3 regions of the Paenibacillus sp. FSL R10-2782 genome follow, and region 3 is predicted to be linked to each of the others. Evidence: riboswitches for the same ligand, from Rfam matches in the RefSeq annotation. Region 3 holds a riboswitch; each other region holds the start of a gene.
What was found. Region 3 has a riboswitch for cyclic di-GMP ahead of NST83_RS02315 (transglutaminase-like domain-containing protein). Riboswitches for the same ligand answer to the same signal wherever they lie in the genome.
Positions count from the first base shown of each region.

Region 1 (4,507 bases), 770 kb from region 3:
GCGAGCGTCTTTACAGGCTGACCGGACATGAATCGTCCGGTTGTGCCTTTTGCAATACACGGTATGATCGGCATGATGCATTTTTGAGTAGCGCAGGGATGGATTTGAATCTGGAGTAGCAACAGCGATCGTAAGATCAAATCCATCCCGTAGCGGGCTCGGGCTACTCAACTTTGCCCCATCCGATCACCCATACATTTAGAGAGGAAGTGGAGAGTTATGAAGCTCGTACTTTTGTCTGGTGGTTCCGGTAAGAGATTATGGCCTTTGTCCAACGATTCCCGTTCCAAACAATTTTTGAAGGTGCTGGAGAGTCCAGAGGGTAATTCGGAATCTATGGTGCAGCGGGTGTGGAGACAACTGGGGGATAACGGCTTGTCCGAATCCTCGTTTATTGCAACAGGGAGAGCGCAGGTTGAAATGATTCAGAGTCAGGTTGGGCAGGATACGCGCATCATTGTTGAGCCGGAGCGAAGAGATACCTTTCCTGCCATTGCGCTGACAGCGACTTATCTATATTCCATCGTTGGAGTTTCGCCCGATGAAATTGTTGCTATATTGCCGGTAGATCCCTATGTAGAGGATGCTTTCTTTGCTACAGTCGCCCAGTTGGAACATACTCTTCAGGAGAGTGAAGGCAAGCTTGCACTAATCGGGGTTGTCCCTTCCTATCCCTCTGAGAAATATGGTTACATTATACCGAAAAATGATGCCACACAAGGTAGCACAGGCTACCGCGAAGTGAGCCATTTTCAAGAGAAACCCGACCGGGAGCAGGCGGAGCGTCTGATGGAACGCAATGCTCTATGGAACTGCGGGGTTTTTGCATTCAAATTGGGTTACTTGCTCGATATCTTGGCATCCAAAGGTTTGCCGCTGAACTATGAAGAAATGCAAAAGCAATATTCTTCTCTGGAAAAAATCAGCTTTGACTATGAGGTAGTCGAGAAGGAGCAGGACATCGTTGTTCTCCCGTATGATGGATTCTGGAAGGATTTAGGTACTTGGAACACCTTAACGGAAGAAATGTCACATCAGCAAGTGGGCAGAGGCGTAGTCACGGAGGATTGCGTCAATACGAGCCTTATCAACGAACTGGATATCCCCGTGGCAATCATTGGAACGAATGATCTGATCGTAGCTGCCAGCCCGGATGGCATCCTTGTGACCAATAAGGCGGAAAGTCCGCGCATCAAGGAAGTGCTCAAGGCTCATAATCAGCGTCCAATGTACGAAGAGCGCCGTTGGGGGCATTATCGGGTAGTGGATTATGTGAAGTATGACGAGGGCAACGAGGTATTGACCAAGCGAATCCGTGTGCTGCAAGGCAAAAATATCAGCTACCAGCTTCATTTCAAACGGAGTGAAATTTGGACCATTATTAGCGGTGAAGCGGAAATTATTTTGAATGAAAAGCTGCATAAGGTGAAGGCTGGTGATGTGGTTCGTATTCCAGAAGGGACGAAGCATAGTATTTTAGCCGTGACTGATGTGGAATTGATCGAGGTACAGACAGGTTCTGAGTTGATCGAAGAGGATATTGTCCGTTTTTGCATGGATTGGGATGAAATTTCCCGTCACAAGTTTATTTCATAAATATTTTGCGAAATCCTGAAAGATGAAAAAAAGACTCATTTATGAAGTTATTTAGCTCAAACTGTCGAAAATACACGAAAATCTGTAAATTCATAAACATGACCTATTAAATTTTGGTAAAAAAAAGTCGATACTTAGGGTAAGAAGGAATCCAAACTCCTTCCACGATAAACGCAGCCCTGTTGAAAGGCAGGTACGCAAAGCTAAAGGGCCTTCCGTGAGGATGGCAGCCTGGCTACCGAAAGGAAGAGCGAGAGTGAGCCCCTATTTTACCCCTGTGTATCGATGGATACGCAGTGTACTCCCCGTTGTTATGCTTTTTTCTTTGTTGCCTGTCGGTTTCGGTGAATCTCTGTCCGTGGCGAATGCTGCCACATTACAGCCTGTTAATTCGGACGCTTCTGCTGAGGCCCGTGAACTATACAGCTATTTGATCAGCATCTCCGGGAAAAAAATGGTCACAGGTCAACATGACTATTTGGAAAGTCCGGATGAATTAAGCAACAAGGTCCAAAAAATCAGTAAGGCGTATGTTGGTGTACATGGCTACGAGATGGGGGCCATCTCCGGTCAGTCCGCCACTACGGAGGCAGCACAACGTAAAAATGTCGTCGATAGCGCCATACGTTGGAGTAGAGATGGCGGCATGGTTACAATGACTTATCATGAACCGCTGCCGGGTAAACCACTGACTTGGGCTAATGTGCAGGCGAAAGTAAGCCAGGCGGAGTTTAATAAATATGTGACGCCGGGTACTGCGCAGTATAATCTTCTCATTGCCGATCTGGATAAGGTCGCTATATCGTTAAAGCAGCTTCGTGATGCAGGAGTTCCAGTATTATGGAGACCTTACCACGAAATGAACGGCGACTGGTTCTGGTGGGGAAATAAAAACAATTTCAATCAGCTATGGGATATCATGTATGACCGTTTTGCAAACACGCATCAACTGAACAATCTGCTGTGGGTATGGAGTCCGAATGCGCCTAATTCGTACACTGTCCCATATACCCCGAAATATCCGGGGGATGACAAAGTGGATATTTTGGCTGTAGACATTTACAACCATGATTTTAAGCAAAGCCATTACGAAGGACTGCTCGGACTGGCACGGAATAAGCCGATTGCCATTGGGGAACATGGTGAGGTACCCAGTCCCGAGGTGATGCAGGCTCAGCCAAAATGGGTGTATTCCATGACCTGGGGCAAGATGCTGACCGAAAATAACACGACGGATCAGATTCAGGATTATATGAATGATTCGACAAGCTTGACGCGGGATGATGTGAAAAAAGGATTAGCTGCGATGAAAGAACCTGACACGGAGCTACCGACCGTACCGGACACGGGGTCAAACGATCCAACTCCGGCTCCGCCAGTGGTAAGTAAACCAACCCCGCCTTCCGTTCCGGATATGGTTTATGCGAACGGGTTGCGGGGTGAATATTTTAACAGTATGGATCTGGACGGCACCACTGTTTTGGTTCGTACAGACAGTATGCTGGATTATAACTGGCGTGCGGCCTCGCCTGATCCCAAGGTGAAGGCTGATCAGTTCTCGGTCCGCTGGACGGGCAAAATCAAGCCGCAATACAGTGAGACCTATACGTTTACCACGATTTCTGATGATGGTATTCGTGTATGGGTAGACGGCAAGCTGGTTATTGATAGCTGGTTCAAACAAAGCTGGACGGAACGCAAGGGCAGCATTACCTTGCAAGCAGGCAAAATGGCAGATTTGAAAGTTGAATATTATGATGAAAAAGGCGACGCAATGGCACGTCTGATGTGGGAAAGTCAGCATGAAGCGAAAGCGGTAATTCCCGGCAACGCTTTGTTTCTTCCTTGATATATACTCTTTCCCCGCCAAAAATTTTGAGGAGAGAGGGTGGAGCACAATGATGAAAAATTGGTTGACCCAAAGGTATATAGTAGTATTGGCCGGGCTGCTAGGGGTCGCAGCTATAGCGCTGATTGCCTGGTTTATTCATACGCCTCCCAAGAGTGAAGAACTTCAGACGATTAAAGTAGCGGCGGCCAGTCCGGTATGGAAGATTGGTCAGCGGGATGACTCTTCAGCAGAATTTAAAGGTATGGTTGGTAAGGACAATGTCAATATTTCGGCGGCCTCCACCGAGTCGTCTGCTAAAGGAGCATCGTCAGCGATGTCCATAGCAGAAAGTACAACGGCTCCGGTATTGCTCAGCAGTGGAGATATTCCTCCCGGTTTAAATGCGTCCATGAATCCTGAACTATCACTCCAGTACAAGCTGGATCAGGTTCCTCCCAACGGGATGATATTCCGTGTACGGATTTTGGATGCGGGTAAAGCCGTTCCCCAAATGGCTGTATTTTCAAATCATCAGTTGTCCGGTATCATTCAGATTGCCGGGGTTTCCGGCACAGGCAGTGCATATAATTTCAAAAACAACTACGAGCTGTATATCCCCAAAGAGCAATTGCAAAGCGGTGTTAACGTACTCAAGCTAAAGACAGCACGCTGCCTATACTGCTCCTCTGCTGAAGATAAAAATGTGTGGTGGACTTGGGATGACTTGAGCTTGGAGACGTTAGCTTCACCTGCGACTGAGCCGATACACGGTAAATATATACTGACCGGAACGAATGTGAACAATAAAGAATTTTATTATGATCAGGGTGCGGTAAAACATTTACCATACGTTCTCAAATGGCTGGGAATTGCATATAGCGGCAATGTCATGAGAGTCACCTGTGCCAGTAATGTGAACAAGGCATGCACAGACGTGGGAGAGTACTACCAAACGTTGAAGCAGTATAATATGCAATCGTCGGCCTTGTATTTATATACGGGCGATATCAAGCTGCAAAAAGACGGTTCCCTGCCGGAGACAGCCAAGCAGAAGTTGCGCGATTATGTAAAAAAATATGG
Region 1 is NZ_CP151951.1:1,280,051-1,284,557, forward strand. Features, by position in the region: gene NST83_RS05840 (hypothetical protein) at 1-171, opposite strand, end outside; gene NST83_RS05845 (sugar phosphate nucleotidyltransferase) at 220-1,596, shown strand; cyclic di-GMP riboswitch class I at 1,759-1,839, shown strand; gene NST83_RS05850 (glycosyl hydrolase) at 1,820-3,445, shown strand; gene NST83_RS05855 (hypothetical protein) at 3,495-4,507, shown strand, end outside.
Region 1: it holds a riboswitch for cyclic di-GMP, as region 3 does, so the genes downstream of both, NST83_RS05850 (glycosyl hydrolase) here and NST83_RS02315 (transglutaminase-like domain-containing protein) in region 3, are expected to answer to the same signal.

Region 2 (4,507 bases), 2.4 Mb from region 3:
ACCCCAAAATTCCCCATAAGAGATGCTTGTATAACATTTTATTAAACATTTGTAAGCTTCCAACCGATAAAACAAATAAGGGTTATGCAAAAGTATTTTTTTTAAGTAGTTTATAAAGCAGACTTTATGCATAGCGTTCAAAAAACTTCCCATGGCGGACTGTGCAAACCAGGAAGAAAAGTTATGTTTGTGCTTTAAAACGTGAACGCAATCGTTTCACATGAAAATTTTTTACGGGAGATGATGGAAGGATCGTGGAAGTGAAAACGGCAAATGTGGCAGGCTCACTGCAATTACGTAAGCTGGGCAACTCGGATTTAAAGCTGTCACCGCTGGGGCTTGGGTGTTGGCAATTCAGCAATGGAAAAGGGATAGTCGGGAAATTCTGGCCAGTGCTGCGGCGGGAGGATATACGGCAAATCGTACAGACCAGTTTAGAAGGTGGAATTAATTGGTTTGATACCGCTGAAGCATACGGTGGCGGACAGTCTGAACAGCTACTGGCCGGCACGCTGAATGAGATCGGAGGACCGCTCGCGGAACAGGCGAATATCGCTACGAAGTGGTGGCCGGCCTTTCGGACCGCAGGTAGTATCACTGCAACGATTGATGAACGTATTCGCCATTTGGATCAACGGACGATTCACCTCTATCAGGTGCATTCGCCTTACTCCTTTGCTTCGGTTGGCGCCGTGATGAATGCGATGGCTAAACTGGTTGGGCAGGGAAAGATTAAATATGTGGGCGTAAGCAACTTTTCCGCGCAACAAATACGTGAAGCCGATCGTGTGCTGCGTGAGCACGGCCTTCGCCTAGTTTCGAATCAAGTGAAATACAGCCTGCTCGACCGGAGAATCGAACAGAACGGAATTCTGGACACGGCTAAAGAGCTTGGTGTGGCGATCATCGCATACTCTCCGTTAATGCAGGGGATCTTAAGTGGGAAATTCCATAAAAATCCTTCTCTAGTCAAGTCGATCAAGGGTCCGCGCAAGTGGACGGCGGCATTCCGGGATTCGGGGCTGCGGAGATCGAAGCCGCTGATTGAAACATTGGAACAGCTGGCTCAACAATATAACGTGTCGCCAACGCAGATTGCTCTGAATTGGCTGATTAACGCTCACGGAGAGAACGTATTTGCGATACCTGGGGCTTCAAAAGTACATCATGCTGAGGAAAATGTGAAGGCGATGCAGTTTACCTTGACAGCCGGTGAAATTGAGATGGTCAGCCATGTTTCCAACCAGGTGCTGAGATCGAAGTAATCGTGGCAAAAACACTGGAATATTTCGTTGGAAAATGAACTTCGCCTGTACGCTGTCTAACATTTCTATGACCAGGGCGATATTGCCCATGTACGCTCCTTGACGCTTGGTTGACATTAATGCTTTGTTCACAGGCGCGACATTTCTTGCAAGGACAAGGACATTCTTTTCTTTGGGGTGCTACGCTTTGTGACTAGACCCTGGATATATTCTCCACAGTAAGCTTACTTGTTCTTAATCAGTCCAACTACACTCACTAAGTAAAATGAACTGGAGTTGTCGGATGACAGAAATTTAGTGGCTTGCTGAAGTATTTTAATCGGCAGCTAACAACGTATTGTGAAACTATGTCAAAATAAATGTTTTGAGAACCCAAGGTCAGATCCTACCGAATGTAGGAGGAAGAAGCATAAGAGCATACTCAAAAGATGTAAAAAAATATACGAAAGTAATTCCCGTTAATCGTAAACACCTCGAAAGTGGTGGACACAAAGCCATGGGTCTAAAGCTGGATTAAACAGCCATGATTGCCAGGTTGCCGAAGGAAACCGGGCGAAGTCTGCTGTCTGTTCCTGTGTTTTTTCTATGGGAACAGGCTTCTTTTATTTGTAGTGGAAATGATTTTTTGGAATATGGAGTAGAACGCATGAAATGATTAACAAACGGAGGGGATTTTATGCAAACGAGCGTAGTAAGTTTCAAGGAGTATCCGTTAAGTTCCTATCAGAAAGATATATGGTTCGAACAGTGCATGTACCCTGGAAAGCCTATTTACAATATCGGTGGGTATGTTGAGGTTAAAGGAAACCTGAATACAGCTATCATTAGGCAGTCCATGCAGTTATTAATCACACAGAATGATTCTCTGAGTACCCGTTTTATTGATAAAAAGGGAGAGCCTTATTTAACATTTTTGCCGGAAGCTGACTATGAAGTTGCGTTTCATGATTTTTCAGTAAAGGAAAATCCAAACTCTTTTTGCATTAACTGGATGAAAAATGAGTTTTTAAAACCTTTTCAACCAGAGGACTTCTATTTTCAATTTGTTTTGTTGAAAGGTGCCCCGAACACATACTTCATTTTACTTAAAGTTCATCATTTGGTGATCGACGGATGGGGATTTGCTCTCTTAATCAGTCAAATGTTTGACAATTACAATAAATTGGTGCAAGGAATTGGCGAAATGAACAGAACGGTCTATTCCTATGCTGATTTTATTTCCGATAATCAGAATTATCTGAATTCTCCGGCCTTTTTAAAAGACAGGGCGTTCTGGCAGAACAAATACCTGACCATTCCCGAGCCTCTGTTGAGCAGAGGCATGGATGTCGATGATGGTGACGGCGATTCCGTTTGGAGTGATCGGCGAACCTTAACTATAAACAAGGCGTTATACAATCAAATGATTGAATTTTGCAAAGAGGAAGGATGCTCGTCGTTCCACTATTTTTTAGGCATACTGTTCCTGTATTTCAGCAAGATTTGCAATCGGAACGAAATGGTGATCGGCGTCCCGGTTTTTAATCGGAGCAAAGCGAAATATAAGCAGACGATGGGACATTTCGCCAACGTGCTGCCGCTGCGGATCAGCCCCGAGAAAGATATAAGCTTCAAAGAACTGATTAAGAGCATCAAACGTGAGCTTATGCAATGCTATCGTCATCAGAAAATGTCTTTCGGTGAAATTTACCGGGCGGTTTACGAGAACAGCAATGAGAAAGGAAAACTGTTTGATATATCGCTTTCTTTCGAAGAACAGGAAACGAGAGAAGCATTGATCGGCGCAGCAAGCCGGATTGTAAGTATGCCGCATCATCATGAAAGAAATGCACTCAATCTCCTGATATGGGGACAAGAAGGTGAAGCGGATGTAGCCGTTAATTTTGACTATCAGATACAGGCTTTTGAAAGATTCATCTCCATTGATAACGTTATCTCCCACTTTGAATATTTATTTGCTCAAGTCATGGAGCAAAGTGAAACTCTTATTTCGCAAATCGAAATCGTGCCAGAGGAAGAAAGGGGTACGCTAGTTCGCGGTTTTAACCATACGGAGGCGGAATATCCAAAGGATCACACGATTCAGGGACTGTTTGAGGAACGAGCGGAACAAAGAGCAGATCATCCGGCTTTGGTCTGGGGAGAGCAAACGCTGACCTACCGGGAGCTGAACGAGCAGGCCAATCGGCTGGCTACAATCTTAAGAGAGCATGGAGTGAAGCCGGATGATATCGTCGCCATCATGGCGGAGCGTTCCATGGAAATGGTCATAGGCATCCTGGGAACACTCAAAGCGGGCGGAGCCTACCTGCCGATAGATCCGAATTATCCGGAGGAACGGATTCACTACATGCTGGAGGACAGCAGTGCGTCCATTGTACTGACGCAAAAGCATCTCCGGGACAAGCTCACCTATCACGGGGCAATCATGGACTTGGATGGCGAAAGCCTAAGACATATAGAACCGGACGGCAGTGCCAATCCAGAGCCTGTTAACAAGCCGGAGGATTTGTCTTATATCATCTATACCTCGGGTTCCACGGGGAAACCCAAAGGGGTCATGGTAGAACACCGGGGAATCATTAACCTCCAGCATTTCTTCCAGGAACAATGGGGCGTGGACGGATCGGACCGGATGCTGCAATTTGCCAGCAGCTCGTTTGATGCCTCGGTCTGGGAAATGTTCACGATTTTGCTGGGAGGCGGAACGCTGTATCTGGTTTCGCGGGATATTATTAATAATCTGAATGAATTTGCACGCTTCATGAACGAAAACCAAATTACGATTGCGCTGCTGCCTCCTACTTATCTGGCAGGGATTGAGCCGGACAGGCTGCCGACGCTGAAAAAACTGGTGACGGGTGGATCAGCGATTACCAAAGAGCTGGTGACGCGGTGGAAGGACAGCGTGGAGTATATGAACGCCTATGGTCCGAGCGAATCGAGCGTAATTGCAACCGCGTGGACGTACCGGGAAGAGGATATGGGATATGCCTCGGTGCCAATTGGTAAACCGATTGCCAATACGCGGATTTATATTATGGACAGGAACCAAAAGCTGCTGCCGCTGGGAGCAGCCGGGGAAATGTGCATTGCGGGAGACGGATTGGCCAGGGGGTATCTGCACCGACCGGAGCTGACGGCGGAGAAATTTGTAGCGAATCCTTACGAGGGTGGAGAGAAGCTGTACCGCACAGGCGATCTGGTGCGCTGGCTGCCGGACGGGAATATCGAATTTTTGG
Region 2 is NZ_CP151951.1:2,930,166-2,934,672, reverse strand. Features, by position in the region: gene NST83_RS13190 (aldo/keto reductase) at 255-1,265, shown strand; cyclic di-GMP riboswitch class I at 1,719-1,808, shown strand; gene NST83_RS13185 (amino acid adenylation domain-containing protein) at 1,942-4,507, shown strand, end outside.
Region 2: it holds a riboswitch for cyclic di-GMP, as region 3 does, so the genes downstream of both, NST83_RS13185 (amino acid adenylation domain-containing protein) here and NST83_RS02315 (transglutaminase-like domain-containing protein) in region 3, are expected to answer to the same signal.

Region 3 (4,507 bases):
AGCCATTAGCTTGATAAATTTGCTCTTTTGTAAAGGAATTGGATATGACAACAGACCAAAAAAACAACGGGAATGGCATCCCTTGGAGCAGCGATCCAGTAATCATTGCACGTACTCCCTCCGCTTTTGCCAAGAAATCCCTTTTTTATATACAGGAAATAGGTTATTTCAAAAAAACATCTGCTTATGCCATGGAACGGAAGGAGCTTACTTCGTTCTTGCTCGTTTTTACGTTATCAGGACAAGGGGAATTGCTGTACCGGGAGAAAAAATACATATTGAAGCCTCATGATATGTTTTTCGTTAGTTGTGAGGAATACGTACAGTACAGCACCGCTGGTCATGAAGCATGGGAGTTTATCAGTGTAAATGTGTACGGCAATCTGATCGACAATTTCTATGAACAATTTGCCAAACACAACAAGCCTGTAATAACACTCAACGATCCATGCATCATATTGGACAAGCTGCGTTCCCTGTTATGCGTACAATCTGACAGAACTCTCTCTGCTGAGCTGTTTACATCCAGACTCATCGGTGAGTTGCTGACGTATATTTTGCAGCACCCGTACGATCATCCGTATGTAAACCAGGATACGATCACCGAGATACGCAAGGTTCAGCAATATTTGGATCGATCCTACAGTGAACGAATTACGCTGGATTCTCTGGCAGACATGTTTGAGTTAAACAAATTCAATCTCGCTAAAAACTTCAAGAAACAGATCGGATTTTCTCCTATTGATTATCTCATTAATGTCCGCATCACAGCGGCTCAAGGCTGGCTCAAAACCAGTGACGAATCCATTGTGGATATCGCACGGTTTGTAGGTATTCCCAACACCAGCCACTTTATCAACCTGTTCAAGGAACATGTCGGAGAAACCCCACATTCCTTCCGCAAAAAATGGGGGAATCGAACCAAACTATAATCTCATCTATCCAATGACTTTGTCGAAAAACAGAGAAAAACCGAGATTGTGCTTGCCTGATCGGGAGCCCAACTGATAGAATGATAGATATAGACTGTTCAGGATAAATGGCAAACCTGTCGAAAGCCAGGGACGCAAAGCTACAGGGCCTTCTTTTTAAGATGGCAGCCAGCTACCGGTTGGAGAGGCTTTTTGTCGTGTCTTTTTTTCCTAAAAAACTTTATACGATAATAGCAAACCTGTCGAAAGGCAGGGACGCAAAGCTATAGGGCCTTCTTTTTTTAGATGGCAGCCTGGCCGCCGAAAGGAAGTTTTTCTATGAGGAAAATGTCGTTTTTTTTACTAATTTTAGTTTTTTTGTTATCCATCCCCCTACATACGACAGCATTTGCTGCCGAAAGTCAGGCATGGCTGAATCAAAACAACGTAAACCGCGGTATTGTTAGTATACGTTATCCTGTCAACTCCAATGTCAAAACCAAGATCGTAATTACCAAGGATGCGGAGAAATACTCTTATTATCTGAATTCGAGCAAACCTGAGGAAGCATTCGCTCTTCAAATGGGCAATGGCAGTTATAACATTCGCTTATTGGAACAGCTAACTGGCAATCAGTATAATGTGATAGGTGAAGAAACAGTCCAGTTAAATTTGAACGACAGTAAAACCATATACCTCAATTCTGTTCAAAATATTGACTGGAGCGATACAAATCAGGCGATTCGGAAGGCCAGAGAATTAACCAAGGGTGCCACGACAGATGATGAAAAGGTGAAACGTATTTACGAGTATGTTATTAGTCATATTAAATACGATTCCAACCAGTCCTTCACCCTATCAACTGACTATCTTCCACAAATTGATCGCACACTGGTTGCGCAAAAAGACATTTGCTATGGATATGCTTCACTGTTCGCCGCCATGCTTCGAAGTGTGGATGTTCCAACCAAGCTGGTTATGGGTGAATCCTCCTATGTGAAAACCTACCACGCCTGGAATGAAGTCAATATCAACAATCAATGGGTTATCATTGACACTACAGTAGATGCCGCTCTAAAAGACGGAAAACAGAAGTTTGCAATGGCCAAAGAGCCCTCCAAATATACAAAAACAAAACAATATTAATTTTTTTATAGTAAGCCCTGATCACTGCGATCAGGGCTTTTTTCTATTCTTGTTGAGAAATTGTTGAGATAAGGAAGGTATTGTATACCTAGTCAGTCATTTAAAAACTAACGTGTTGAATATACTATTTCCGGGACAAAAAAAGAGGGGGGAACCAAAACCGCCCGGGTACTTTCCATAATAATATGATGAATAGGAGACTTACTTAAGAGTATGAGAACAAAAATAAATGTAACGATCATTGTACTATTGCTTATTTTCCAAAGCTTTTTTAGTGCAGCGCTGGCTTACGCAGACACTTCAACCACGGCTGTATCAGATAGCGCTGTAAGCGATCCTGCGAATACAGTTATGGGAGATGTATACGGTATTCCAAACCCTGAACCATTAGAGGCACCTCCCAGCATAGCTCCTATGATTCAGGCAGCGGCCAGCTCAGTTCAAGTAGACAATATTTTAACCAAGCTGATCTTGACGGATGAAACTGGCCGTATCATTGATGCTGTGGATAATCCTGGCGTCCGTGTGGATATTGGCGCGGCAGTCCAGCTGAGCTATGAATGGGAGATTCCGGACAATCAGTATAAAGAAGGAGATATCTTCACCTTTAACTTGCCGGAACAATTTGAAATTTACACAGATATCTCATCTCCGTTAATTTCAACAGATGGAGAGGTTGGTACCTTTACGGTAGATCGCCAAGGGAAAGTCATTATGACCTTTAACGATTACGTAGAGAATCATTCCAACGTAAGCGGAAAACTGCAAGTAAAAACCGAGTTCAGTAAGGAAGTTGCAAAGGGCAGCACAGAAGTCATTATTGCGACTCCAATTAAGATTGGGGTACAAACATCCATCGTCAACATCAAACCCGCTTCTGGGCCCCCAATAAGCAAACAAGGAAAAGCTAACGGCAAAAACAAGATTGACTGGGCCATTAATGTGAATACACAATTGGACACCGTAAAGAATGCGATCGTAACAGACCCGACTCCTCAAGGGCTGGAGCTGCTGCGAGACACCTTCCAATTGTATAATCTGCAAGTCAATATTGACGGCTCGACGGTAGTTAAGGACCAAATCAGCGAGGATAAGTATACGCTCGAACCAGATCAAGCCGGTACGGGCTTTGTTATTCGTTTTAAAGACGCGAGCATTAGCCAAGCCTATCAGATTCAATATTCCACAGATATTACAAGTGACGAAACCCGTTTCTCCAACACAGCTACTTTTTCGGGAGACTCTATGAATGGTGTCTCTGCTACCGCTACCGTACAGGTTGATCGCGGAGAATTTTTGTCCAAGAAGGTGGAAAGCTACGATCCTGTTACACAAACGGTATCTTGGGTGATCAAGTACAACTTCAGCGAAAAGAAAATACCTGCCGACAAAGCCTTGTTAAGTGATCGGTTCAACAATAGTCAGGTATGGCTTCCCGCTTCACTTGAAATATACAAAGACGACACTCAAGAGGTACTTCCATCCTCAGAATATACCGTCTCTCCGGTTACGAATGATCTGGACAGCAACGGTTTTGATCTCCAATTCAACTCCGATGTAGATACAGCCTATACCATTCGTTATCAAACGAAAGCCAAAGAACGTGTATACCAAGATGATAAGGTAACGAACCGTGTGACTTCGGGTGGAGTCTCTAAGGATGCCACCGCACAACTTAAAAGTGGAATTATTATTAAAGAATCCAAGGAGCCGAACTACAACGCAAAATTCATACCTTGGGTTATTACCATCAATGAAGATCTATATACTATGAACGATATCGTCATCAAGGATGTATTTCCCAACGACGGCTTGGCCTTGTTGCCGAACACTTTGAAAATCCAATCCGCTGACGGAAAAACGGAGCTTCAAGCTCCCGCAGATTATGAGCTTATTCCGTTATCATCGGATTATAAGCAAGGGTTTAGTATCATTTTCCATGCACCAATTCAAGATACTTATACGATCAAATATTCAACTACATTCAATAATGACTGGAAAAAAGATACGAAAAAACCTGAGTTCTGGAATAAATCCATCATTGAATGGCAGCAGGACGGAGATTCAAAATCTGCAGAAGCAGACGCCCGGGTCTTTCCAGACATCATGACGCAGCAGAATGGAGCCAAGCAAGGAAGCTACAATGCCAGCTCCAAACACATTACATGGGACATTAAGGCCAACTATAACCGTAAGACCCTGAAACAACCGGAAATAAAAGATCCATTGCTGCAAGGCCAGAAGCTACTGCCAAACTCCGTTAAAGTGTACGACATGACACTGACTGGATCGAGGAATGGCGTGGAAAAGGGCTCCGAATTATCAGCAGACCAGTACACATTTATTCTTCCATCCGAACAAAATGGCAACACGTTGCGTATCCAATTTAAAAATCAGATCCAAACCCCATATTGGATTACGTTCCAAACGACGCTAGAAGGAGAACTTAT
Region 3 is NZ_CP151951.1:511,425-515,931, reverse strand. Features, by position in the region: gene NST83_RS02320 (AraC family transcriptional regulator) at 45-932, shown strand; cyclic di-GMP riboswitch class I at 1,032-1,112, shown strand; cyclic di-GMP riboswitch class I at 1,155-1,237, shown strand; gene NST83_RS02315 (transglutaminase-like domain-containing protein) at 1,251-2,057, shown strand; gene NST83_RS02310 (collagen binding domain-containing protein) at 2,271-4,507, shown strand, end outside.